One region of the Erwinia rhapontici genome, then DNA from elsewhere that is predicted to be linked to it. Evidence: predicted binding sites of a transcription regulator. Region 1 holds the regulator's gene; each other region holds the start of a gene.
What was found. Region 1 encodes CRP, which controls carbon source genes, mostly activating them, when cyclic AMP is high. Its sites were predicted from a motif close to ATGTGANNNNNNTCACAT; they were not measured.

Region 1 (6,093 bases):
GACCTGCTGGTCGGCGTGGTGCCTATCGTTAACCTGGAGTGGATACAAAAACTGGTGCGCGACACGGGTGAACGCGGTCACTCGCGTGAAGCGGTCATGGATTCAGTGGTGCGTTCCATGGAGGACTACATTAACTTTATTACGCCGCAGTTCTCACGCACTCATATTAACTTCCAGCGCGTCCCCACGGTGGATACCTCTAACCCCTTTGCTGCTCGCGGCATCCCCTCTCTGGATGAAAGTTTTGTCGTCATCCACTTTCAGGGGCTGGAAGATATCGACTTCCCCTATCTTCTCTCCATGTTGCAAGGTTCGTTTATCTCGCATATCAAAACCCTGGTGGTACCAGGTGGAAAAATGGGACTGGCAATGGAGTTGATTATGGGGCCACTGGTCAAACGCCTTATCGAAGGCAAAAAAATCGGCTGACCCCATTTATCCTGTTATCGCTTCATCAGCAGGCGGTGGATAAAGCCGGTATGCAGCCTCACCCCGATTTTTAGCGCATCTTCGTCAAGGCGAAAATGGGGGTTATGCAGCCCCCGGCAGGTCCCTTTTTCCGGGTTGCCCGACCCGACCCACAGGAAACAGCCCGGCACTACCTGCTGATAGGCTGAGAAGTCCTCGCAGCCAAACATTGGATGCAGCATAACCTGCAAGGCATCATCCCCCAGCGTGGCAATCACATTATCCACTGCAATACGGCAGGCGTCCGGGTGATTAACCCCGGTGGTGTAACCCGGCGTCCATTTCAGCACGTAGCTGGCCCCTGCTCCCTGCGTCATTCCGTCCAGCTGCTGTGACATCATCTGCGGGATAGTGTTACGCGCACTCTGGCTGAGCGTGCGCAGCGTGCCGCGCAGATGCGCCGTGTCAGGGATAACGTTATAGCCGCCGTCAGCCTGAAAACTCGCGACCGTCAGTACGGCACCTTCGTTAGGGTCAAGACGACGTGAGACAATCTGCTGAAGTGCCTGCACCACTCCTGCGCCCAGCGTCACCGGGTCGATACTCTCCTGCGGCATCGCTGCGTGGGCGCCTTTTCCCTGCAGGGTCAGGTCGAAGTTATCGCTGGCAGCGCTGAAGACGCCCTCTTTCACAGCCACCTGGCCGGTAGACAGTCCCGGGAAAACATGCAGACCGAAGATCATTGATACACCATTCAATACGCCCAGCTTAATCAGCTCGCTGGCCCCGCCTGGCGGCACTTCTTCCGCATGCTGGAAAATAAAGCGCACTTTGCCGGCAAGCTTACTCTGCTGCTGGCACAACACCCATGCCGCCCCCATCAGCATTGCCGTATGCGCATCATGCCCGCAGGCATGCATCACACCGCGATTGCGCGAAGTGAAAGGTTCACTGTTCAACTCCTCAATAGGCAGCGCATCCATATCGGCCCTCAGGGCAATGCAGTCACCACTACGCGGCCCCTCAAGTTCAGCCAGTACGCTATTTGGCGTCGGGCGACTAAGTGTTAATGGGCCAAACTTTGCCAGTTCAGCGGCAACATAGTCTGCGGTGCCATGCTCGTGGAAAGAGAGTTCGGCATTCGCGTGAATATGCCGCCGCCATTGCAGCACCTTTGGTGTGACATCCTGAATCAGCGTCTCGATAGTCATCATGACTCCTGGTTAATTAAATCTGACAACGGCAGACCAGGCAGCAACAGAGAATCATGGGCAAACGCCGGACATTCAGCTGTTGTTTCGCCAGCCTGCAGCAAATTAAGAAAGGAATGTAGAACGAGGGAAATATACCGCTGATGTTATTCGCCTGCCGTGGCGTGAAATGCGGGTAGAGAGAGGAATAGCAGGATGTGTACGCTACGTTCTGTCAGCTGTGGGTAACGACAACGAACATCGTTACCCATAAGAAACCAGCTTCAGGTCAGATCTGTCACTTCATAGCTGTGCGTCATTTTCACCGCGCTCCCCAGCATAATCGCCACCGAGCAGTATTTCTCCGCAGAGAGGTCGACCGCACGTGAAACGGCTTTATCCGTTAACGCCTTGCCGCTGACAATAAAGTGCAGGTTAATATGGGTGAAAATACGCGGTGCCTCTTCACGACGTTCCGAGGTCAATTTAACTTCACAGTCGGCGACATCGTGACGGCCTTTCTGCAGTATAGACACCACATCAATCGCACTGCATCCCCCGGCAGCCATCAGCACCATCTCCATCGGGCTGGGTGCTTTATCCCCCGCGGTGCCATCCATCAAAATCTGATGGCCGGATGAGGATTCTCCCAAAAACGTCATCCCTTCAACCCACTTAACTCGTGCTTGCATCACAAAATCCTCTCATTGATTCAGTTACCGCAGAGTACGCTGCACTCACAAAAACGGCAACGTTGCCTTTTTCGAACTATGCTGAAGCGAGACAACAGAAGACAGTCTTGTAAAGCTGTGCTACAAACGAAGCTGCAATATTTTACTGGCATAACAATGCACGGTAAAAACGGGACGACAGCACGAGCCATGCTCTTAACAGAGGCCCGTATAATTTCCCTATGGGAACGCTTGAATATTTCAACGCCTGGCAGGGATACATCCCCTGATACCCAAAAATATTTCGCGCTTCAGGCCAGCGGCAACGCATCTGCAGCACGCCGAATACAGGGTATATTTAGGCACGATTACAACAGAGGATAACAGCGAATGGTTCTCGGCAAACCGCAAACAGACCCTACACTCGAATGGTTCCTGTCACATTGCCATATTCACAAATATCCATCCAAAAGCACTCTGATTCATCAGGGTGAGAAGGCGGAAACCCTCTATTACATCGTTAAAGGATCAGTAGCGGTGTTAATCAAGGATGAAGAAGGCAAAGAGATGATCCTCTCCTACCTCAATCAGGGCGACTTCATTGGCGAGCTGGGCCTCTTTGAAGAAGGTCAGGAGCGCAGTGCATGGGTACGTGCGAAAACAGCCTGTGAAGTGGCTGAAATTTCCTACAAAAAATTCCGTCAGTTGATTCAGGTGAATCCTGACATCCTGATGCGCCTGTCTTCACAGATGGCGCGTCGCCTGCAAGTCACATCAGAGAAAGTGGGTAATTTAGCTTTCCTTGATGTGACCGGACGCATTGCCCAAACGTTGTTGAATCTGGCGAAACAACCGGATGCCATGACGCACCCGGATGGGATGCAGATCAAAATCACCCGTCAGGAGATCGGCCAGATCGTCGGCTGCTCCCGCGAAACGGTGGGTCGTATTCTAAAAATGCTGGAAGATCAAAACCTGATCTCAGCACATGGTAAAACCATTGTTGTTTACGGAACACGTTAACCGGCTCTGAACCCACGGCGCGACGCCCAGTCGCGCCGTTTTTATTTGGTGTGGCTCATGTGGCGGAGAATTATCTATCACCCCGAAGTTAACTACGCACTCAGGCAAACACTGGTGCTGTGTTTACCCGTGGCGATCGGCTGGATGCTCGGCAACCTGCAAAACGGCCTGCTGTTCTCATTAGTCCCCGCCTGTTGTAACAATGCCGGTCTTGATACTCCACACAAACGCTTCTTCAAACGTCTGATCGTAGGCGGTTGCCTGTTTGCTTTCAGTAGCTTTTTGATTCAGTACGCCGGGGCAGAAGAGGTGCCACTGCCCGTGATCCTGCTGGTCATGTCACTGCTGCTTGGTGTCACCGGTGAAATCAGTCCGCTGCACGGTCGTCTGCTACCGGCATCGCTGATTGCCGCCATTTTCACCCTCAGTCTGGCCGGACGCATGCCCATGTGGCAGCCGCCGCTATTGTTCATTCTCGGTACCGTCTGGTATGGCGCGTTTAACTGGTTCTGGTTCTGGCTGTGGAAAGAGCAGCCGATGCGCGAAACCCTCAGTCTGCTCTATCATGAACTGGCTGATTACTGCGAAGCGAAATACAGTCTGCTAACCCAGTTGACCGATCCCCAAACCGCCCTGCCTCCCCTGTTGGTCCGCCAACAGAAAGCCGTCGATCTGATTAACACCTGTTACCAGCAAATGCATATGCTGGCCGCCAATCGCGACCATTATCAGCGACTGACGCGCGCATTTCAGGTCGCCCTCGATCTACAGGAACATATCGCCGTCAGCCTGCATCAGCCCGAGGAAGTACAGAAGCTGGTAGAGCAGAGCCACGCCGAGGCGGTGATCCGCTGGAATGCGCAGACCATTGCCACACGCCTGCGGGTACTGGCTGACGATATCCTCTATCACCGCTTCCCTGAACGTTTCACGATGGAAAAACCGCTTCAGGCACTGGAAAAAATATCCCGTCAGCACCCCGATAATCCGGTTGGCAACTTTTGCTATTATCACTTCAGCCGTATCGCCCGCGTGCTACGCACCCAGCACCCGTTGTACCGTCGCGACCTGATGGCGGACCGCCAGCGCCGCCTGCCGCTGTTTCCTGCGTTGAAGAGTTATCTGTCGCTGAAATCCTCTGCCCTGCGCACCGCCGCACGCTATGCAGTCATGCTGACCTTCGCCAGTTCACTGGCCCTGTTCTTCAATCTGCCGAAGCCTTACTGGATACTGATGACGGTGATGTTTGTCAGCCTCAACGGTTACAGCGCTACTCGGGTACGTATCCAGCACAGGGCGCTGGGAACGCTGGCCGGGTTGGCCATTGCCGCTGCCACGCTCGGTTTACATGCCCCGGAATCCTGGGTGCTGCTGGTGATGCTACTGATTACCCTGGTGAGCTATCTGTTTATCCGCAAGTTTTACGGCTGGGCAACCGTAGGATTCACGGTCACCGCGGTGTATACATTGCAACTGCTGTCGCTGAACGGAGCGCAGTTCCTGCTGCCGCGCTTAATGGATACACTAATGGGCTGTCTGATTGCCTTCGGCGGCATGATTTGGCTATGGCCACAGTGGCAGAGTGGATTGATGCGTCAGAATGCGCACGATGCGCTGGAGACCTATCAGGAGGCATTGCAGAAGCTGCTGGGCAGCGAACAGGATGCGGAGAAACTGGCATACCAGCGTATGCGGGTGAATCAGGCGCATAATGCGCTGTTTAACTCACTGCATCAGGCGATGCAGGAACCGGGCTTTAATTCACGCTACCTGGCCGATATGCAGCTGTGGGTCACGCACAGCCAGTTTATTGTTGAGCATATCAACGCCATGACCATTCTGGCGCGGGAGCATACGATGCTAACGCCGACGCTGGCAGAGCGCTATTTGCAATCCTGCGAAATTGCCCTGCAACGCTGTCAGCAGCGTCTGGAGTATGACGGACCGGATTCAGGCAGCAATGTACTGGATGCTCCCGAGGACTTCCATCAGGGGCCGGTGACCATTATGGAGCGACACGTGAAGCGTATTCTTGGCCACCTCAGCGTAATGCACACCATTTCGTCGCTGACCTGGAGCCAGCGCCCACATCATGGCCGCTGGCTGTCCCGGCGCTTGAGGAAATCGTCATGATCGCGGGTCAGGCATGCCTGACCCCTACGAATTAGCGGCATGCCGACGTTGGCCTAGGATATGCCTGACCCCTACGAATTAGCGGCATGCCGACGCTGGTCTGGGATATGCCTGACATCGACGAATTAGCGGCATGCCGACGTTGGTCTGGGATATGCCTGACATCGACGAATTAGCGGCATGCCGACGTTGGTCTGGGATATGCCTGACATCGACGAATTAGCGGCATGCCGACGTTGGTCTGGGATATGCCTGACATCGACGAATTAGCGGCATGCCGACGTTGGTCTGGGATATGCCTGACATCGACGAAACAACGTAGGGGCGGGGCATGCCCCGCCCACGGCAATCAGCCCAGGACTTTCTCAACAGCCGTGGCGAAACGCGCCATGCCTTCGGCGATATCCGTTGGCTCAATGACCAGCGAAGGCGCAAAACGCATCACGTCAGTTCCGGCAACCAACACCATCACACCGGCTTCTGCTGCGGCGTTAAGAATATCGCGCGCACGTCCAGCATGCTGTGATTTCAGCTCCGCGCCAATCAGCAGGCCTTTGCCACGGATATCGCTGAACAGATCGAAACGGGCATCCAGCGCCTGAAGCGCATCAACAAACAGCTGACGGCGCTCTTCCACACCTTCCAGCACCTCTGGCGTATTGATGATA
Region 2 (6,093 bases), 1.8 Mb from region 1:
GGCGATACCGGCCAGAGAAATAACAATCGTCTTCCACTGACGGATCAACTCCGGCACGGACAGCAGCGTGCCCATATTGGTGATCAGCAGATACATCAGCATCACCGCTACCACCGGCGTGATCCCGGCAACGCTGACAATATCTTTGGGGAAAAAAGTCCAGTAACCGATCAAAAACAGTACCGCGCAGACAAAGACGGAAGGCACCCACGCTTTCGTTCTGACTGAAACCAGATCACCGAGATATAGAATAGAAATAATCAGTAAAAGAGCGAGCATTTGCGATATGAACCACTTCCATTTGAATAATTATCAGAATAATTCCTCTGACCGAGGCGCGAATGACGATATGATTAAAACTCAATGAAATCATGGAGTTTCCGGCTTCTAGGTTTCATAGTAAGCGGAATGCAGCCGTGCTGACCAGCAGAGATTGAAATAAAGTGAAAGGTGGTGGAAACAGGAAGGCACGACGGTGGGACGGGAGGGGCGGACCTCTTGCGGTCCGCCTGATATCTCACTGAACCCGTGGGATTAACGCTGATTCAAACGGTAGTACGCTTCATTCCAGCGCAGGGCATCGCGGAACCCGTGCAGCGTTGTCTCCTCATCAATCACCAGCACCTCAATTCCGTGCAGTTCAGCATAGAGGCGCATATCTTCCACCGTCAGCGCCTGGCTGAACACCGTATGGTGTGCACCGCCGCCGAGGATCCAGGCTTCAGACGCTGTCGCCAGCGAAGGCTGCGCACGCCACAGTGCACGGGCCACCGGAAGCTTAGGCAGGGCCTGCGGCTGTTCAATCGCATCCACCACATTCACCAGCAGGCGGAAACGGTCGCCCATATCAATCACACTGGCGTTCACCGCGCGCCCGGCAGGGGCAGAGAAGATCAAGCGGGCCGGATCGGCTTTGCCACCAATACCCAGCGGCTGCACATCCAGCAGCGGTTTGGCTTCGCGTGCAATGGTCGGGCAGACTTCAAGCATATGGGAACCCAGCACCAGATCGTTACCCGGTGCGAAGTGATAGGTGTAATCCTCCATAAACGAGGTGCCGCCCGGTAAATCCCCTGCCATCACCTTGAACACATGCAGCAGTGCAGCGGTTTTCCAGTCACCTTCACCGGCAAAACCATAGCCTTGCTGCATCAGGCGCTGAACCGCCAGACCTGGCAACTGCGTCATGCCATGCAGGGTCTGGAAATTCGTGGTAAACGCACGGCAGCCTTCATCGTCCAGGAAGCGCTTGATCCCCAGCTCAATACGGGCAGCATCCAGCACATTCTGGCGCTTATTACCGTTTACCGCTGCCGCCGCGCTGAACTCATAGCTGCTTTCATACTCGTCGATTAGTGTGTTCACATCGCCGTCGCTGACCTTGTTGATCACGTCCACCAGATCGCCGACGCCCCAGCCATTGACCGCATAGCCGAACTGGATCTGTGCCGCGACTTTATCGCCTTCGGTCACCGCGACTTCACGCATATTGTCGCCAAAGCGCGCCACTTTGAGCTGCTGGCTGGCGAGCAGGGCGGCGGCACCGCGCATCCATTGGCCGATACGCTGCTGGGAACGCTCGTCCTGCCAGTGTCCGGTCACCACCTGATGCGGCAGGCGCATACGCGCGCCAATAAAGCCGAACTCACGCCCGCCGTGTGCGGTCTGGTTCAGGTTCATAAAGTCCATATCCATCGTGTCCCACGGGATTTCCGCATTGAATTGGGTATGGAACTGCAACAACGGTTTATTCAGGATCGACAGGCCGCCAATCCACATTTTTGCCGGAGAGAAAGTATGCAGCCAGGTGATAATGCCCAGGCAGCTTTGATCGTGATTAGCCTCGCGGCACAGCGACAGCGCTTCATCAGGGGTTTTCACCAGCGGTTTAAGGACCAGCGGGAAGGGCAGTTTACCCGCCCGGTTTAAGCCATCCACTACCTGCTGTCCGTGCTGCTCCACCTGGCGCAGGGTTTCCGCACCGTACAGATGCTGTGTACCAATCACAAACCATACGCTACGGGCGTTTAACTGTGTCATAAAACGATTCCTTAACTGACTGATGAAGGTTGTGGGGCAAACTGCGGTTCCGCCAGTTCACACCATTCAAGATAACGTTGGTAAAGCTGCTGGAAGCGGGCAACGCGCATCGGGTCCGGTTGCAGGGTTTGTTCCAGCGGGCTGGCCATCTGCGCCTGTGCTGCGGGGATATCCGCATACACGCCAGCGGCCACCGCAGCAAAAATCGCTGCACCAAGGGCACAGCACTCATCGGAGGCGACAATATCCAGTGGACGGTTCATCACATCGCAACACACCTGCATGATGGTTGGTGATTTGCGGGCAATCCCACCCAGCGCGAGGATTTGCTGTACCGGAATATCCTGCTGTTCGAAACACTCCATAATGGCGCGCGCGCCAAATGCGGTCGCCGCAATAAACCCGCCAAACAGCGTCGGGGCATCGGTGCCCAGATTCAGATCGGTGATCACGCCTTTCAGGCGCTGGTTGGCAAAAGGGGTACGACGGCCGTTAAACCAGTCGAGTACCACCGGAAGATGGTCGAGCTGTGGGTCAACCGCCCAGGCGGCGGTCAGCTGTTCCAGCAGGCTGTGCTGGATCGCTTCCAGCTGCGGCTGCAGGTCGGGGTGCAGCGTGGCCGCCTGCACTAACGGCCAGCTCAGCAGGCGGCCAAACCAGGCATACATATCGCCAAAGGCTGACTGTCCGGCCTCCAGGCCAATCATGCCCGGTACCACGCTGCCGTCCACCTGGCCGCAGATGCCTTTAATCGCCCGGTCAGCCACGCGATCCGCATCGGCAATCAGAATGTCGCAGGTGGAAGTACCTATGACTTTCACCAGGGTATAAGGCTGTGCGCCTGCGCCCACCGCGCCCATATGGCAGTCAAATGCCCCGCCGGACAGCACGACATGGTCTGGCAGACCAAGACGTTCGGCCCATTCGGCGCTCAGCTTGCCGACAGGCACATCGGCGGTCCAGGTCTCGGTGAACATCGGGTGATCGAGATCGGCCGTGAGCAACGGATCGAGAGCATTAAGGAATTTCGCTTCCGGCAGTCCCTGCCATAAAGGGTGCCAGAGGGATTTATGACCAGCAGCACAGCGGCCACGCTTCAGGTCGGCAGGGGCGGTAGTGCCGCTGAGCAGGGCGGGCACCCAGTCGCACAGTTCCACCCAGGAAACGGCGGCCTCACGAACCGCCGCATCGTTGCGGCTGATGTGCAGGATCTTGGCCCAGAACCATTCGGACGAATAGATACCGCCGATAAAGCGCGAGTAATCCTGATAGTCACCGCTGTGGCAGAGTCGGGTAATGGCTTCAGCTTCTTCAATCGCGGTGTGATCTTTCCATAGCACGAACATTGCATTGGGGTTGTCGGCAAACTCCGGGCGCAGTGCCAGCACACGGCCTTCACGATCGACAGGGGCGGGGGTGGAGCCGGTGGAATCCACACCAATACCCACCACGTTAAGGCGCTGCTCAGGGGTTAATTTAGTGACAACGTCACGAATGGCCTGTTCCAGGGCATCAATATAGTCCTGCGGATGGTGACGGAACTGATTGTTCGCCGGGTTGCAGAATCGCCCGGCCTTCCAGCGAGGATAGGCAACCACGTGCTTGTGCAGCTCACGACCACTGGCGCAATCGACCGCCAGCGCCCTGACCGAGTCGCTGCCGAAATCCAGACCGAGGGTAATCGCACCCTTATGCATAGTTGTTCTCCGTTATGTTCAGAAGAGGCTCTTTTACTGTTCCTCTATCCTGGAAACATCGCGGCGGAGTGGTTAGGTGCGGCTGGCTGCAAATATGCACTTTTCTGTCATGCAGGGTGGGAATGTGATGGGCTTCAAATGTTGCCTGTCGGTTAAATTGGCTGAATAGATGGACAAAACGACTGTAATTTCAGGGTGTGATAGCGCTCTACATATTTCCCTTTACTTGCGGGTAAAACTAGCGCACTACCGCCACTGTTAAGTTGTCAGTGCTCAGGTAAGGTCTTGTTTAAATGCTTTTAATTTTTTCAACAACCGATTGTTACCGTTTACACAATCCCGCCCTGAGCGGGCACTGAGCCGGAGAGCCTCATGCACAAATTCACTAAAGCGCTGGCCGCGATTGGCCTCGCAGCCGTTATGTCACAATCCGCTATGGCGGAAACCATGAAGCTGGGTTTCCTGGTGAAACAACCGGAAGAACCCTGGTTCCAGACTGAATGGAAATTTGCCGATAAGGCCGGTAAAGATCTCGGCTTCGAGGTGATCAAAATCGCTGTGCCGGATGGTGAAAAAACCCTGAATGCTATCGACAGTCTGGCGGCCAGCGGCGCGAAAGGGTTTGTTATCTGTACACCGGATCCTAAACTCGGCTCTGCCATTGTGGCCAAAGCACGCAGTTATGGCCTGAAAGTGATCGCGGTGGATGACCAGTTTGTGACCGCGAAAGGCAAACCGATGGACACCGTACCGCTGGTGATGATGGCTGCCACCAAAATTGGCGAACGTCAGGGTCAGGAACTGTACAAAGAGATGCAGAAACGCGGCTGGGATGTGAAAGACACCGCGGTGATGGCGATCACCGCCAATGAGCTGGACACCGCCCGCCGCCGTACCGGTGGCTCTATTGATGCCCTGAAAACAGCCGGATTCCCGGAAAAACAGATTTACCAGATCCCCACCAAATCTAACGATATTCCCGGCGCCTTTGATGCCGGTAACTCCCTGCTGGTTCAGCATCCTGAAGTGAAGAACTGGCTGATTGTTGGCATGAACGATAACACCGTACTGGGTGGCGTCCGTGCGACCGAAGGTCAGGGCTTTAAAGCGCCGAATGTGATTGGGATTGGCATTAACGGTGTGGATGCAGTGAGTGAACTGTCGAAAGGCCAGGCGACCGGATTCTATGGTTCGCTGCTGCCAAGCCCGGATGTCCACGGTTATCGCAGTATCCAGATGCTGCATGACTGGGTGACGAAAGATATCGAGCCTGCCAAATTTACCGAAGTGACCGATGTGGTGCTGATCACCCGCGACAACTTCAAAGCAGAACTGGCGAAAAAAGGCCTGATGTAATCCGTGGCAGCGGGTCGGGCATGCCCGACCCCTACATAACACATGACCGCTGGGGTAAGGGATGCCCGCCCCTGCAAAACACATGACCGCAGGGGTGAGGGATGCCCGCCCCTGCATAACACACGACCGCAGGGGTGAGGGATGCCCGCCCCTGCATAACACACGACCGCAGGGGTGAGGGATGCCCGCCCCTGCATAACACACGACCGTAGGGGCGAGGCATGCCTCGCCCGGATGCCTCCCCCCAAAAATGCAGGAGACACCATGACTTCGCAACCACCGTACCTCAGCTTTCACGGCATCAGCAAAACCTTCCCGGGCGTGAAGGCGCTACAGGACATCAGTTTTGACTGTTATGCAGGACAAGTGCATGCCCTGATGGGGGAAAACGGCGCCGGGAAATCAACGCTGCTCAAAATTCTCAGCGGAAGCTATCAGGCCAGCGGCGGTGAAATTCGCCTGCAGGGCCAGCCAGTTAATTTTCAAAACACCACCGATGCGCTCAATGCCGGGGTGGCGATTATTTATCAGGAACTCCATCTGGTGCCGGAAATGTCGGTGGCAGAAAATATCTTTTTAGGCCAGTTGCCACAACGTGCCGGGCTGGTCAATCGTTCCCGCCTGCGCTCAGAAGCCGCGCGTCAGCTCAAAATCCTCGGTATGGATATTGACCCGGATATGCCGCTGAAATACCTCTCTCTCGGGCAGTGGCAGATGGTGGAAATTGCCAAAGCGTTAACGCGTAATGCGCAGGTTATCGCCTTTGATGAGCCGACCAGCTCGCTCTCGGCGCGTGAAATTGATCAGCTGTTCCGCGTGATCCGCCAGCTGCGTGCCGACGGGCGCGTGGTGCTGTATGTCTCCCATCGCATGGAGGAGATTTTTGCCCTCAGCGATGCCATCACGGTGTTTAAAGATGGCCGCTACGTACGTACCTTTACCGATATGGCCACCACCGGAAACGACGAACTGGTGCAGGCGATGGTGGGGCGTGAAATTG
Region 3 (6,093 bases), 1.3 Mb from region 1:
TCGTACTCCGGTACCGACGCGATAAAATAGTAGCTCCCCTGATGGCGCAGAATAAAGGGATCGGCGCGCTGTTCAATTAACGGGTTAGGCCAGTGGCTCATCGTGCGGCTCCTTGTGGTTTGGTTTTCAGTTCTTTGTGCTCATGATAGTCATTCAGCTCCTGATAGTTTGTACGGCGCTGCTCAAGGTCGCTCTGGATTTGCAGCATCAGCGTGCGGTCCACTTTCAGCAGGCGTACCACGCCAGCCGTAATCAGGTATCCCACCGCTGGGATAACGGTAAACAGCAGCACGATACCGTTCAGCGCAGCGGGGCTTTGTTGTTTCGCGCCAGCATTGTAACCGTACCAGGAGAGCAGGAAACCGACCATGGCACCAGCCACCGCCAGCCCGACTTTTAGGAAGAACAGGTTGCCGGAGAAGCTGATACCGGTAATGCGTTTACCGGTTTTCCACTCACCGTAGTCATCAACGTCGGCCATCAACGACCAGTGCAGTGGTGACGGGATTTGATGCAGGATGTTCAGCAGGAAGTACATCACCAGCACCAGCATCGTTGCCTGCGGGTCAAGGAAGTAAAAGCCACCGGAGAATGCTGCCAGCACGATGTTGGTCCAGAAGAACACTTTCAGCTTGCACCAGCGGTCGGTCAGGATCTTCGCCAGCGTACTGCCGATCATCATGCCTACCACGCCAAGGCTGATAAACAGCGTGGCGAAGTGAGTCGATTGCTGCATCACCCAGGTGACGTAATACATGGTGGCAGCCATACGAATAAAGCCAGGGCAGACGTTGCAGAAGGTCAGCAGCAATATGCGTACCCACTGATCGTTCTTCCACACGTCGCGCAGGTCAGCTTTCAGGTCGTCATTGCTGGGCACTGCCGGACGAATACGCTCGCGTACCGTGGCAAAGCTGAACAGGAACATCAGCAGTGCCACCAGCGCCATCACACCCATAGCCATCTGGTAGCCGCGCGCCTTGTTGTCACCGCCAAACCACTCTGCCAGCGGCAGCAGCGTCAGTGACAGGATCAGCGTGGCAATCCCGACCATCACAAACCGGTACGACTGGCAGGAGACGCGTTCGCCGGGATCGTTGGTGATCACGCCACCCAGGGAACAGTAGGGGATATTGATCGCGGTATAGGTCAGCGACATCAGGAAGTAGGTCGCAAACGCCCATATGACTTTGCTGTTATAGCTCCAGTCTGGCGTGGTGAACATCAGCACACTGAACAGCACATAGGGTACGGAGACCCACAGTAACCAGGGGCGGAAACGACCCCAGCGACTCTGAGTCCGGTCGGCAATCGCACCCATAATCGGGTCCGTGACTGCATCCAGCACCCTGACAGATAACAGGAGAACGCCCACCAATGCAGGCGCCAGTCCGAAGACATCCGTATAAAAATAGTTAAGAAAGAGCATGATGGCGCCGCCGATCATATTGCATCCGGCATCGCCCATTCCGTAACCAATTTTCTCTCTGACTGAGAGTTTTGAGCCCTTCATGGATAATTCTCCCGCGTGTCTTTAGTGCTTGAGAGTATTCACGCTTATCGGATGCGGTGCGCAGGTGCAAAACGTCGCAGAGATGGACAAAACGCCTGGAGAGGGGAAAGTGTGAAGCAGATAACAATTCGGCCAGCTAGTGCTGGCCGAATCAATAGCAGACGTGATGATTACGCGCGCTGTGTGCGGTTTTTAATCCAGTAACCCACGGCGAGGATCAGTACCCATACCGGGATCAGCCAGACAGAGATCGCCATGCCTGGGGTCATTGCCATCAGTACCAGAATTCCCGCGAGGAACAGCAGACAAATCCAGTTACCCAACGGATAAAGCAGCGCCGGGAAGCGGGTGGTGACACCCTGCTGATCTTTCTTACGGCGGAACTTCATATGCGCGAGGCTGATCATCGCCCAGTTGATCACCAGAGCTGAGACCACCAGCGCCATCAGCAGACCAAACGCCTCACCCGGCATCAGATAGTTGAGCAGTACGCACAATGCCGTCGCAATCGCGGAGAACAGGATAGAGATCACCGGCACGCCGCGGCTGTCGACTTTTAACAGCGCTTTAGGGGCATTACCCTGCTGCGCCAGGCCAAACAACATACGGCTGTTACAGTAAACGCAGCTGTTGTATACCGACAGCGCAGCCGTCAGGATCACCACGTTAAGGGCATTCGCCACCAGCGCATCACCCAGCTCGTGGAAAATCAGAACGAACGGGCTGGTATCAGACGTCACGCGGGTCCATGGCATCAGCGACAGCAGGACCGCCAGGGAACCAATGTAGAAAATCAGAATGCGGTAAATCACCTGATTGGTGGCTTTTGGAATGCTGGTTTCCGGGTTATCCGCTTCCGCAGCGGTAATGCCGACCAGTTCAAGACCCCCGAAGGAGAACATGATAATCGCCATCATCATGATCAGCCCGCTAAAGCCATTGGGCAGGAAGCCGCCCTGTTCCCAAAGGTTACGCACGCTGGCCTGTGGGCCACCCGTGCCGCTGAACAGCAGCCAGCAACCGAACAGGATCATAGCCACCACGGCAACGACTTTAATAATCGCGAACCAGAACTCCATCTCACCAAACACTTTCACGTTGGTCAGGTTGATGGCGTTGATGAGCACAAAGAACACCGCTGCCGACATCCAGGTAGGAATATCCGGATACCAGAACTGAATATATTTGCCTACGGCTGTCAGCTCTGCCATCGCCACCAGCACATACAGTACCCAGTAGTTCCAGCCAGAGGCGAAACCGGCAAAGTTGCCCCAGTATTTATAAGCAAAGTGGCTGAAGCTTCCGGCTACCGGCTCTTCTACCACCATCTCGCCCAGTTGGCGCATGATCAGGAAGGCAATAAATCCGGCAATAGCATAACCCAGTATGACGCCTGGTCCTGCGGATTGGATGACCGATGCGCTGCCCAGAAACAGACCGGTACCAACGGCACCGCCTAATGCGATCAGCTGAATATGGCGGTTTTTCAAGCCACGTTTCAGCGTTTCGCCCTGCTGATGTTCCATGTATGACCTCATGATGTTTTATTATTTTTTATGTCTACGGCTGGCCCTGTTATCCAGGTGTATTAAAAACTTTACGGCACTGTGTAAGTAAATATAATTCAAGGCGTAGCCTCAGGATGAGAATAGTGCTATGTGCAGAGGTTTGCACTCGCTTTCTGATAAACATGCGCAGGAACGACTAAAAAAGCAGCGCGGCGTCTCATTTATCGCTGTATTTGTTTTGTCATAAATTATCGAAAATGACGAATAACATTGTCTTATGACGGGGCGTTACGAGTGGGGCTGAAGAACGTTCCGGCCGTAGGCTGCCGGAACGTGGATAAAGGAGAGGGAGATCAGGTGCGCGAAGTGCGGCGCTTAACCTGGTAGCCGATAGCCAGGATGCCAATCCATACCGGGATCAACCACACCGAAATAGCCATACCCGGCGTCATTGCCATAATAACCAGCACCCCAGCCATAAAGACCAGGCACAGCCAGTTGCCAAACGGATAAAACAGGGCCTTAAAGCGAGGCTGAACCCCCTGCTCGACGAGGCGTTTGCGGAACCGCAGGTGGGAAAGGCTGATCATGGCCCAGTTGATCACCAGCGTGGAAACCACCAGCGCCATCAGCAGCTCGAAAGCAGAAGCGGGCATCAAATAGTTGAGCAGCACGCCGAAGGCGGTGGCAGTGGCAGACATCAGGATAGCGGCGACCGGCACACCTCGTGAATCAACTTTTAGCAGGGCTTTTGGTGCATTACCCTGCTGCGCCAGGCCAAACAACATGCGGCTGTTGCAGTAAACGCAGCTGTTATAGACCGACAGTGCCGCGGTCAGGATCACCACATTCAGTGCGTTAGCCACCAGAGCATCACCCAGCTCGTGGAAAATCAGTACAAACGGGCTGGTATTTGCTGTCACACTCGTCCATGGCATCAGCGACAGCAGCACGGTGAGTGAACCGACATAGAAAATCAGGATGCGCCAGATCACCTGATTGATTGCCGTCGGGATGCTTTTTTCCGGGTTCTCTGCTTCTGCGGCGGTCAGGCCGATCATTTCCAGCCCGCCAAAGGAGAACATGATGATGGCCATCATCATCACCAGCCCGCCCATGCCGTGCGGCATAAAGCCACCCTGGCTCCACAAGTTACTGATGCTTGCCTGTGGGCCGCCGGTGCCGCTGAACAGTAGCCAGCCGCCAAAGGCAATCATCGCGACAACGGCGATAACCTTAATAATGGCAAACCAGAACTCCAGTTCGCCAAACACCTTCACATTGGTCAGGTTGATCGCATTGATGATCACGAAGAACACCGCCGCTGTCATCCAGGTCGGAATGTCCGGATACCAGAACTGGATATATTTGCCCACGGCGGTCAGTTCAGCCATCGCCACCAGCACGTAGAGCATCCAGTTGTTCCAGCCGGAGGCCAGGCCCGCAAAAGCGCCCCAGTATTTGTGGGCGAAGTGACTGAAACTGCCGGCAACTGGCTCCTCGACAACCATCTCACCCAGCTGACGCATAATCAGGAAGGCGATAAACCCGGCAATGGCATAGCCCAGAATGACTGCCGGACCGGCGGATTTGATCACCGATGCACTGCCCAGAAACAGTCCTGTGCCCACGGCCCCGCCTAATGCGATCAGCTGAATATGGCGGTTTTTTAATCCGCGCTGCAGCGTCTCTCCCGGTTGTTGCTCCATAATAATCCTCGTAATGCGCTTTCTGTGTATGACTGCATCGGCTAAAAAACCAATAACGTACTGATATATTTACACTTATGTCAGTACGAAAATGCGTATGAGTCTGGTATGGCGCAGAGAATAATGTTAGGAGCGGTACTTTGCACTTTCTTTCTCATTATGTGTGCTGGGTTGGATAAAAAACCACCGATCGCACCGGGTGCGATAAGGTAAATAACAAGATGCAGAAAAGGGTAATAACGCCTTATCTGCGAAGGTATGGGTATCGTATTCTATCCACTAAGCTGCTGCCTGCTTTCGAAAAAGTGACGAAATTTAACATTTGTCGTCAGGTAAATTCGCGTGTCAACGGCGTGCCTGTGCCCTGACAGAGAAGGAGACGGCGGTCTGGTTTCGGGCAGTTGCCATATGGACATCAGGTGAATACTTTGTTACTTTACGGGCACCTTTTTGCAATTGGTATTACCAATTTACTCTGGCAAATCGAAAAGAAGGGATGATGGCCTACAGCAAGATCCGCCAACCTAAGCTCTCTGATGCTATTGAGCAGCAGCTTGAGTCCCTGATTATGGAAGGGACACTGCGTCCCGGAGAAAAACTGCTGCCTGAGCGAGAGCTGGCCGTGCAGTTCGATGTCTCCCGTCCCTCCCTGCGCGAAGCTATTCAGCGTCTGGAAGCTAAGGGCCTGCTATTACGCCGTCAGGGCGGTGGTACCTTCGTCCAAACCAATTTGTGGAAAAGCCTGAGCGACCCGCTCGTAGAATTACTTGCCGGCCATCCTGAATCCCAGTTCGACCTGCTCGAAACACGTCATGCACTGGAAGGGATTGCTGCCTATTACGCCGCATTGCGCGGCACTGACGACGATCTGGAACGCATCCGCGACTGCCATCTGCATATTCAGACCGCCCAGCAAAATGGCGATCTCGACGCAGAAGCGGGAGCGGTGATGCAGTATCAGATCGCTGTAACAGAAGCGGCGCATAATGTGGTGTTACTGCATTTGCTTCGTAGCATGGGTCCGATGCTGGAACAGAACGTCAGACAGAACTTCGAAATGCTCTACACGCGTCGTGAGATGCTGGAGAAAGTAAGTAGCCACCGCGCCAGTATTTTTGAGGCGATTGTGGCACGTGAGCCAGAGCAGGCACGCGAGGCTTCACACCGCCACTTGGCGTTTATCGAGGAAGTATTGCTGGACAGAAGTCGGGAGCAAAGTCGTAGAGAGCGCTCCTTGCGACGTTTACAGCAACGTAAGGATTAACGCGTAAATATAACGCGGCACGTACCTATAAAGGTATAAACGACGGGCCTGTCTCTTTGTGTTTTGCCCACAGAGCACAAAGAGACAGGCTCCAGACAA
Region 4 (6,093 bases), 580 kb from region 1:
CGGCACGCTCAGTGACTGATTAGCGACCAGCGTTACCATCATCTGCTCGCGCTCTGCTGCACGGTACAGCACTTCTTTAATCACTTTCGGGCACGCATCGGCATCCACCCAGATTGGCATCGCCTTCTCCTTTTACTGAGAGTCGAGAATAATCACGATCTTCAACATTGTTTCCCACAATGGCAACCAAAAATTCAGGCATCCTTTGAGGTTTAAGCCAGACTGAAGCTGAGTTAAGGTGGAGGAATGGCATCAGCCAGATTCTGACAGACTGAATAACCAGGGAGATCGTCATGGATAAGAAAGTAGGCTTTATTGGCTGCGGTAATATGTCTAAAGCCATCATTGCGGGCCTGGTCGCTGCGGGTCAGGTCAAACCTGAAAATATTCTGGTTTTCGACCGTAAACCCGCCACCAACCAGGCGATGCAACAGCAGTACGGCATCACCCCGGCAGAGAGTGCCGAAGAGGTCGCCCGCCAGTCCGATATCCTGTTTGGCGCGGTGAAACCCAATGTGATCCTGTCTGTATTGAAGGATATCGCTGGCAGCCTGCACAAAGAGACGGTGATCGTCTCCATCGCTGCAGGTGTCACTTTGGACTCGCTGGCCACGGTGCTGGGGCATGATCGTAAAATTATACGTGTGATGCCAAATACCCCGGCGCTGGTCAACGAAGGCATGACCTCGGTAACACCCAACGTGCTGGTCACCGCCGAAGAAGCCGATGAAGTGGTGCAAATATTCAACGGCTTCGGTAAAGCCGCGCTGGTGCCGGAATATCTGATTCATGCCGTGGTCGGCGTCAGTGGCTCAGCGCCAGCCTACGTGTTTATGTTTATTGAAGCGATGGCGGATGCCGCCGTGCTGGGGGGAATGCCGCGTGCGCAGGCCTATCAATTTGCCGCGCAGGCGGTAAAAGGTGCGGCGCAGATGGTGCTTGAAACCGGTAAACACCCTGGCGAGCTGAAGGATATGGTGTGCTCTCCGGGCGGTACGACCATCGAAGCCGTAAAAGTGCTGGAACAGAAAGGTTTCCGTTCTGCAGTGATTGAAGCGATGCAACAATGTATGGCGAAATCTGAGCAGATGAGCAAACAGTAATTGACCTGGTGCCGTACCTGCGGCGGCACCGTTCACTTTATTAACTCATCACGCCAGGCAAAATAATCAGCAGAAAAATCACCACAATCAGCATGCGCTTCACCGCGTAATACAGTGTGCGATTGCGTTTTTTCAGGTTCTGCCCTGCATCCCGGGCACGGTTAACGTATTTAAAGATACGGTTGATGCCGCCAACACGATCCCCATCATCATTCGGTGAACTGGCCGCCGACATAATTTTTGCCCCAACCCAACGATTCACTGCCTGCGCCCAGGGCCATTTCATCGGGCGTTCCACGTCACAGAACAGAATAATGCGTGTCTCCTCACTCGCATTTTGCGCCCAGTGCACGTAGGTTTCATCGAAGAACACCGCTTCGCCATCACGCCAGCTGTGCCGTATTCCATCCACCTCAATAAAACAGCGGTTATCATTTGGCGTTATCAGCCCAAGGTGATAGCGCACCGATCCAGCGTAAGGATCGCGGTGTTTACCCAAATGGCTCCCCGCGGGAAGTTCGGCAAACATGGCCGCTTTAACACCGGGGATCTCACTCAGTAATGCACTCGTTAGCGGGCAAAGTTGTTGCGCCGAAGGATGCGCATCGCCGTACCATTTAAGATAGAAGCGTTTCCAGCCGCGCTTAAAGAAGGTATTGAATCCGGCGTCATTAGGCGACTGCGCGGCTTTAATATGATCCTGTAAACGCACCGCCTCCTCCCGAATAACCTGCCAGTTATCGGTCAGCTTTTTTAATTCGGGAAAAACGTCATGATCAAAATAAGGCTGCTTACGCGGCAGCAGGCACAGCCCGGTCATAAACATATTGATGGGTGCCATAAAGGTTGAGTGGTCGAATAACTGTCGTGAGAACTTCAGCTTTATCCGGCCACGCGAGTGGGCATAGATCACGCTAATAATAAAAATACCGATAATGATGAAAGCCACCATACAACACATCCTGTAGTTGTTAGTGAATAACGCACAACAAAGGCCCGGCAGACCGCTGAGGCGTTGGAGAGGAAATAGAGTTTAGGAAAAGAAAATGGCACTGACATTAACAATCAGTGCCACTGATAACCTGAGGCGATAAAAAAGGCTCAGGCGGCCCATCCGCGGGACGGTAGCCCACGATGTATTAGCTTTTTTTCAGGCAATTGCTCATAAAGGTTTTGCGCTCGTCGCCTTTCAGGTTTTTTTCACCTGCCCCGGCATTACAGGTTTTCATCTTCATTTGCTGCGGCGTCATGCCATCCATCTTGCTGTCTTTCTTCAGACAGTTGCTCATAAAGGTTTTGCGCTCATCCCCTTTCAGGGCCTTATCTCCTGCCTGCTGATTACAGACGGTCATTTTTTGCTGCTGTGCGGTTTTCTCTGCGGCGCCAGCATAACCGGCCGCCGTCAGTGAGAACAGGGCAGCCGCTATCAGTAACTGAACTTTCATTCGCATACCATCCCATTATTGTTATAAGCACAATGATCAGTGTGGCACGGCTTTTGTTTTCAGCGAGTGGGTAAACAGGAATATTTTCAAAAAGTGATATGAAAGCGCCCATCACCACATACATGTGAGTTCGATGTGCGTTTAATTGAATCGTGGAACTACTGTCGGGGATGGTGTAACAGGCGATGAATATAACTTTCCAACAAAGAAGCGTCTTTCTTATAATCTGGAGCCATTGCGGTTGATGCCGTCTGCATCGCTTCAGAAATATGGGTATTAATTTGCTGAAGCTGTTCGCCATCCAGCTTACGCAGCAGTGCCGTCACGACGATTTCCAGCGCTTCGACCTGAGCCACCAGTTCTTTCGACTCTTCTTCTTTTTCCGCCAGCCTTACCAGTAATTCAGCAATGAGGTTTTTCATGCGACTGTCTCAGCGAGTTAAAGCAAGACGTTATCATCCACATCAAAAAAAGCAAACTGATATTCGCTTTATATTTTCGTGACTTATGCCCCAAAACAGAGCAATTAAAGCGATGTTTTTTTCGAAACGTTTCGCTGGTGCTCTTCCTGTTTAAACGCTGGCACTCACTTTCGGGGACCTGTCGGCCCCCGAACTGTCAGGTTTTAGCGCCCCTGTTCCATAAAGCCACCGCGAGGCCCACCGCCACCGTGTCCTCCGCCGCCGCCATGTCCTCCTCCCCAGCCACCGCCTGGAGGTGGGAACAGGCATCCGCTTAATGCTGCAACCAGCGCAATGATACTTACCGCTTTAATGACACGAATCATGTGAATCCCTCGTACAACTGTGAATGACAACTGGCGCTGATAGTAAGCGTCGCGTATGCCCCTCACAATGCAGAATTCTCTGGTTCCGGGGCCTTTTTACCCGGCGTAACGACGCTTAACGTTTTCCTGCTATTTCCCCGCTACAACCCTGCGAACGGCGGGCTATTTACAGATTTTCTTTACCCATAAATGTTGCGACCAGCATCGCATTCCCTACTCTTTTTGCTTTACTTCATTCCGTTTCAGCATCAATGTGAGCGCATAACATTTATAAGGAATCTGGCATGACCGACTCTGCACAACTCACTCTGCAACAGCGACTTTCTCAGCGTCACTGGGAAAACCCGGCGGTCACGCAGCTCAACCGTCTGCCCGCTCATCCGCCTTTTTCCAGCTGGCGCCAAAGCGATGCTGCACGGGACGATCGTGCCAGTGAGAGTATTCAGTCACTGAATGGAGAGTGGCGCTTTAGCTATTTCACTCGCCCGGAAGCGGTGCCTGATGAGTGGGTGGCTGCCGATCTGCCCCTGGCTGATTGCTTAGCCGTTCCGGCGAACTGGCAGCTGGCGGGATATGACGCCCCGATCTATACCAACGTGCAGTACCCCATCCCGGTTGATCCTCCGCGCGTTCCTGCCGATAACCCCACGGGATGTTACTCGCTCACATTCGAGTGTCAGCCTGAGTGGCTGGCGACGGGACAGACGCGAATCATTTTTGACGGCGTGAACTCTGCCTTTTATCTGTGGTGCAACGGCGAGTTTATCGGTTACTCGCAGGATAGCCGTCTGCCGGCAGAGTTTGACCTCAGTACCAGCCTGCATGAGGGTGAAAACCGCATTGCGGTGTTGGTGCTGCGCTGGTGTGACGGCAGCTATCTGGAAGATCAGGATATGTGGCGCATGAGCGGGATTTTCCGTGATGTCAGCCTGCTGCATAAACCGACCGTACAGCTATGTGATGTCCAAATTGAGACCGTTCTCAGCCCGGAATATCGTTCTGCACAGTTAAACATCCTGGCACTCACCTCACTGATGGACGCCAGCAATTATCAGCTCCAGGTAGCGCTGTGGCGTGAAGGTCAGGAAATCGCGCATCATCATCAGCCATTTGGCACGCCAGTCATCGACGAGCGCGGACGTTATCTCGACCGCACCCTACTGACATTGCATGTTGACCAGCCCCTGCTGTGGAGTGCCGAAACGCCCCATCTTTATCGCGTTGTCGTTTCCCTTCTGGACGCCAGCGGTACGCTGATTGAAGCAGAGGCGTATGACGTCGGCTTCCGCAAGATCGAAGTGAGTGGCGGCCTGCTGAAACTCAACGGCAAAGCCCTGCTGATCCGCGGGACTAACCGCCATGAACATCACCCGGACTTCGGCCAGGTGGTCGATGAAGCCACCATGATCAATGATATCCTGCTGATGAAGCAGCATAACTTTAATGCGGTGCGCTGCTCACATTATCCAAACCATCCATTGTGGTATCGCCTGTGCGACCGTTTTGGTCTGTATGTGGTGGATGAAGCGAATATTGAAACCCACGGAATGCAACCGATGAATCGACTGTCGGATGATCCAACATGGTTTAACGCCTTCAGCGAACGCGTCATCCGCATGGTGCAGCGCGATCGTAACCACGCCTGCATTATCATCTGGTCACTGGGCAACGAATCTGGCCATGGCAGCACCCATGATGCGCTCTATCGCTGGATCAAGAGCCAGGATCCGAGCCGTCCGGTGCAGTACGAAGGCGGAGGGGCCGATACCGCCGCGACCGATATTATCTGTCCGATGTATGCCCGCGTCGATCAGGATCAACCCTTCGATGCTGTGCCAAAATGGTCAATTAAAAAATGGATCGGGCTGCCGGAAGAAAACCGACCGCTGATCCTGTGTGAATATGCGCACGCCATGGGCAACAGTTTTGGCGGTTTTGATCGCTACTGGCAGGCTTTCCGCCAGTTCCCCCGTCTGCAGGGCGGTTTTGTCTGGGACTGGGTAGACCAGAGTCTGACGCGCCTCGACGAAAACGGTGAGCGCTTCCAGGCTTATGGCGGTGACTTTGGCGACACACCCAACGATCGTCAGTTCTGTATGAATGGGCTGGTGTTTGCGGACCGCACGCCTCATCCGGCACTGTTTGAAGCCCAGCGCGCCCAGCAGTTCTTCCAGTTTGAACTGACCTGCACTGCGCCATTAACCGTACGTATCGCCAGCGAATACCTGTTCCGCCACAGCGACAATGAACATTTGCACTGGCGTATTGAGCATCAGGGAAAAGCAGTAGCAGAGGGACAACATACGCTGGATGTCGCCCCGGAAGGCAGCATTGAATTAACGCTGGGCGCTCTGCCCTCGCTGACCGGCGAGCTGTGGCTGCGGGTTGAGGTGATTCAACCTCTCGCCACCGACTGGTCACCTGCCGGTCAGCGTGTAGCATGGGATGGCTGGCGCCTGCCTGCGGCCCTGGCTCTACCTGAACCGCAGACCGCGGGGGAAATGCCACAACTGAGCCAGGAGCCGCAGTGGATTGAAGTTCGTCGTGGCGAACAATGCTGGCAATTCTGCCGCCAAAGCGGTGAGCTGGTACAGTGGCTGAACGGCAGTGAACCCCAGTTACTCTCTCCACTGCGCGATCTCTTTGCCCGCGCCCCCATTGATAATGATATCGGCATCAGCGAAGTGACACGTATCGATCCGCACGCATGGGTAGAACGCTGGAAACGAGCAGGCCATTATCAGCTGGAAAGTCAGTT

Region 2: LJN55_RS10815 (arabinose ABC transporter substrate-binding protein) is a predicted target of CRP. The motif match lies at 3,860-3,877, and genes of this name have one in related genera.
Region 3: LJN55_RS19235 (glycoside-pentoside-hexuronide (GPH):cation symporter) is a predicted target of CRP. The motif match lies at 1,623-1,640, and genes of this name have one in related genera.
Region 4: LJN55_RS04735 (beta-galactosidase) is a predicted target of CRP. The motif match lies at 3,528-3,545, and genes of this name have one in related genera.

What each region holds. Positions count from the first base shown of each region.
Region 1 covers NZ_CP085627.1:439,345-445,437, reverse strand. Annotated here, with positions in the region: gene LJN55_RS01890 (phosphoribulokinase) at 1-429, shown strand, start outside; gene LJN55_RS01885 (amidohydrolase) at 444-1,622, opposite strand; gene LJN55_RS01880 (OsmC family protein) at 1,883-2,290, opposite strand; gene crp (cAMP-activated global transcriptional regulator CRP) at 2,660-3,292, shown strand; gene LJN55_RS01870 (YccS/YhfK family putative transporter) at 3,350-5,425, shown strand; gene argD (bifunctional acetylornithine/succinyldiaminopimelate transaminase) at 5,775-6,093, opposite strand, start outside.
Region 2 covers NZ_CP085627.1:2,287,289-2,293,381, forward strand. Annotated here, with positions in the region: gene LJN55_RS10800 (hypothetical protein) at 1-288, opposite strand, end outside; gene araA (L-arabinose isomerase) at 535-2,040, opposite strand; gene LJN55_RS10810 (ribulokinase) at 2,052-3,737, opposite strand; gene LJN55_RS10815 (arabinose ABC transporter substrate-binding protein) at 4,110-5,093, shown strand; gene araG (L-arabinose ABC transporter ATP-binding protein AraG) at 5,358-6,093, shown strand, end outside.
Region 3 covers NZ_CP085627.1:4,167,429-4,173,521, reverse strand. Annotated here, with positions in the region: gene LJN55_RS19240 (glycoside hydrolase family 43 protein) at 1-101, opposite strand, end outside; gene LJN55_RS19235 (glycoside-pentoside-hexuronide (GPH):cation symporter) at 98-1,513, opposite strand; gene aroP (aromatic amino acid transporter AroP) at 1,684-3,039, opposite strand; gene aroP (aromatic amino acid transporter AroP) at 3,375-4,730, opposite strand; gene pdhR (pyruvate dehydrogenase complex transcriptional repressor PdhR) at 5,230-5,994, shown strand.
Region 4 covers NZ_CP085627.1:1,017,876-1,023,968, reverse strand. Annotated here, with positions in the region: gene LJN55_RS04765 (YaiI/YqxD family protein) at 1-120, opposite strand, end outside; gene proC (pyrroline-5-carboxylate reductase) at 294-1,103, shown strand; gene lpxO (lipid A hydroxylase LpxO) at 1,144-2,055, opposite strand; gene LJN55_RS04750 (PsiF family protein) at 2,243-2,548, opposite strand; gene iraP (anti-adapter protein IraP) at 2,707-2,970, opposite strand; gene LJN55_RS04740 (hypothetical protein) at 3,174-3,335, opposite strand; gene LJN55_RS04735 (beta-galactosidase) at 3,620-6,093, shown strand, end outside.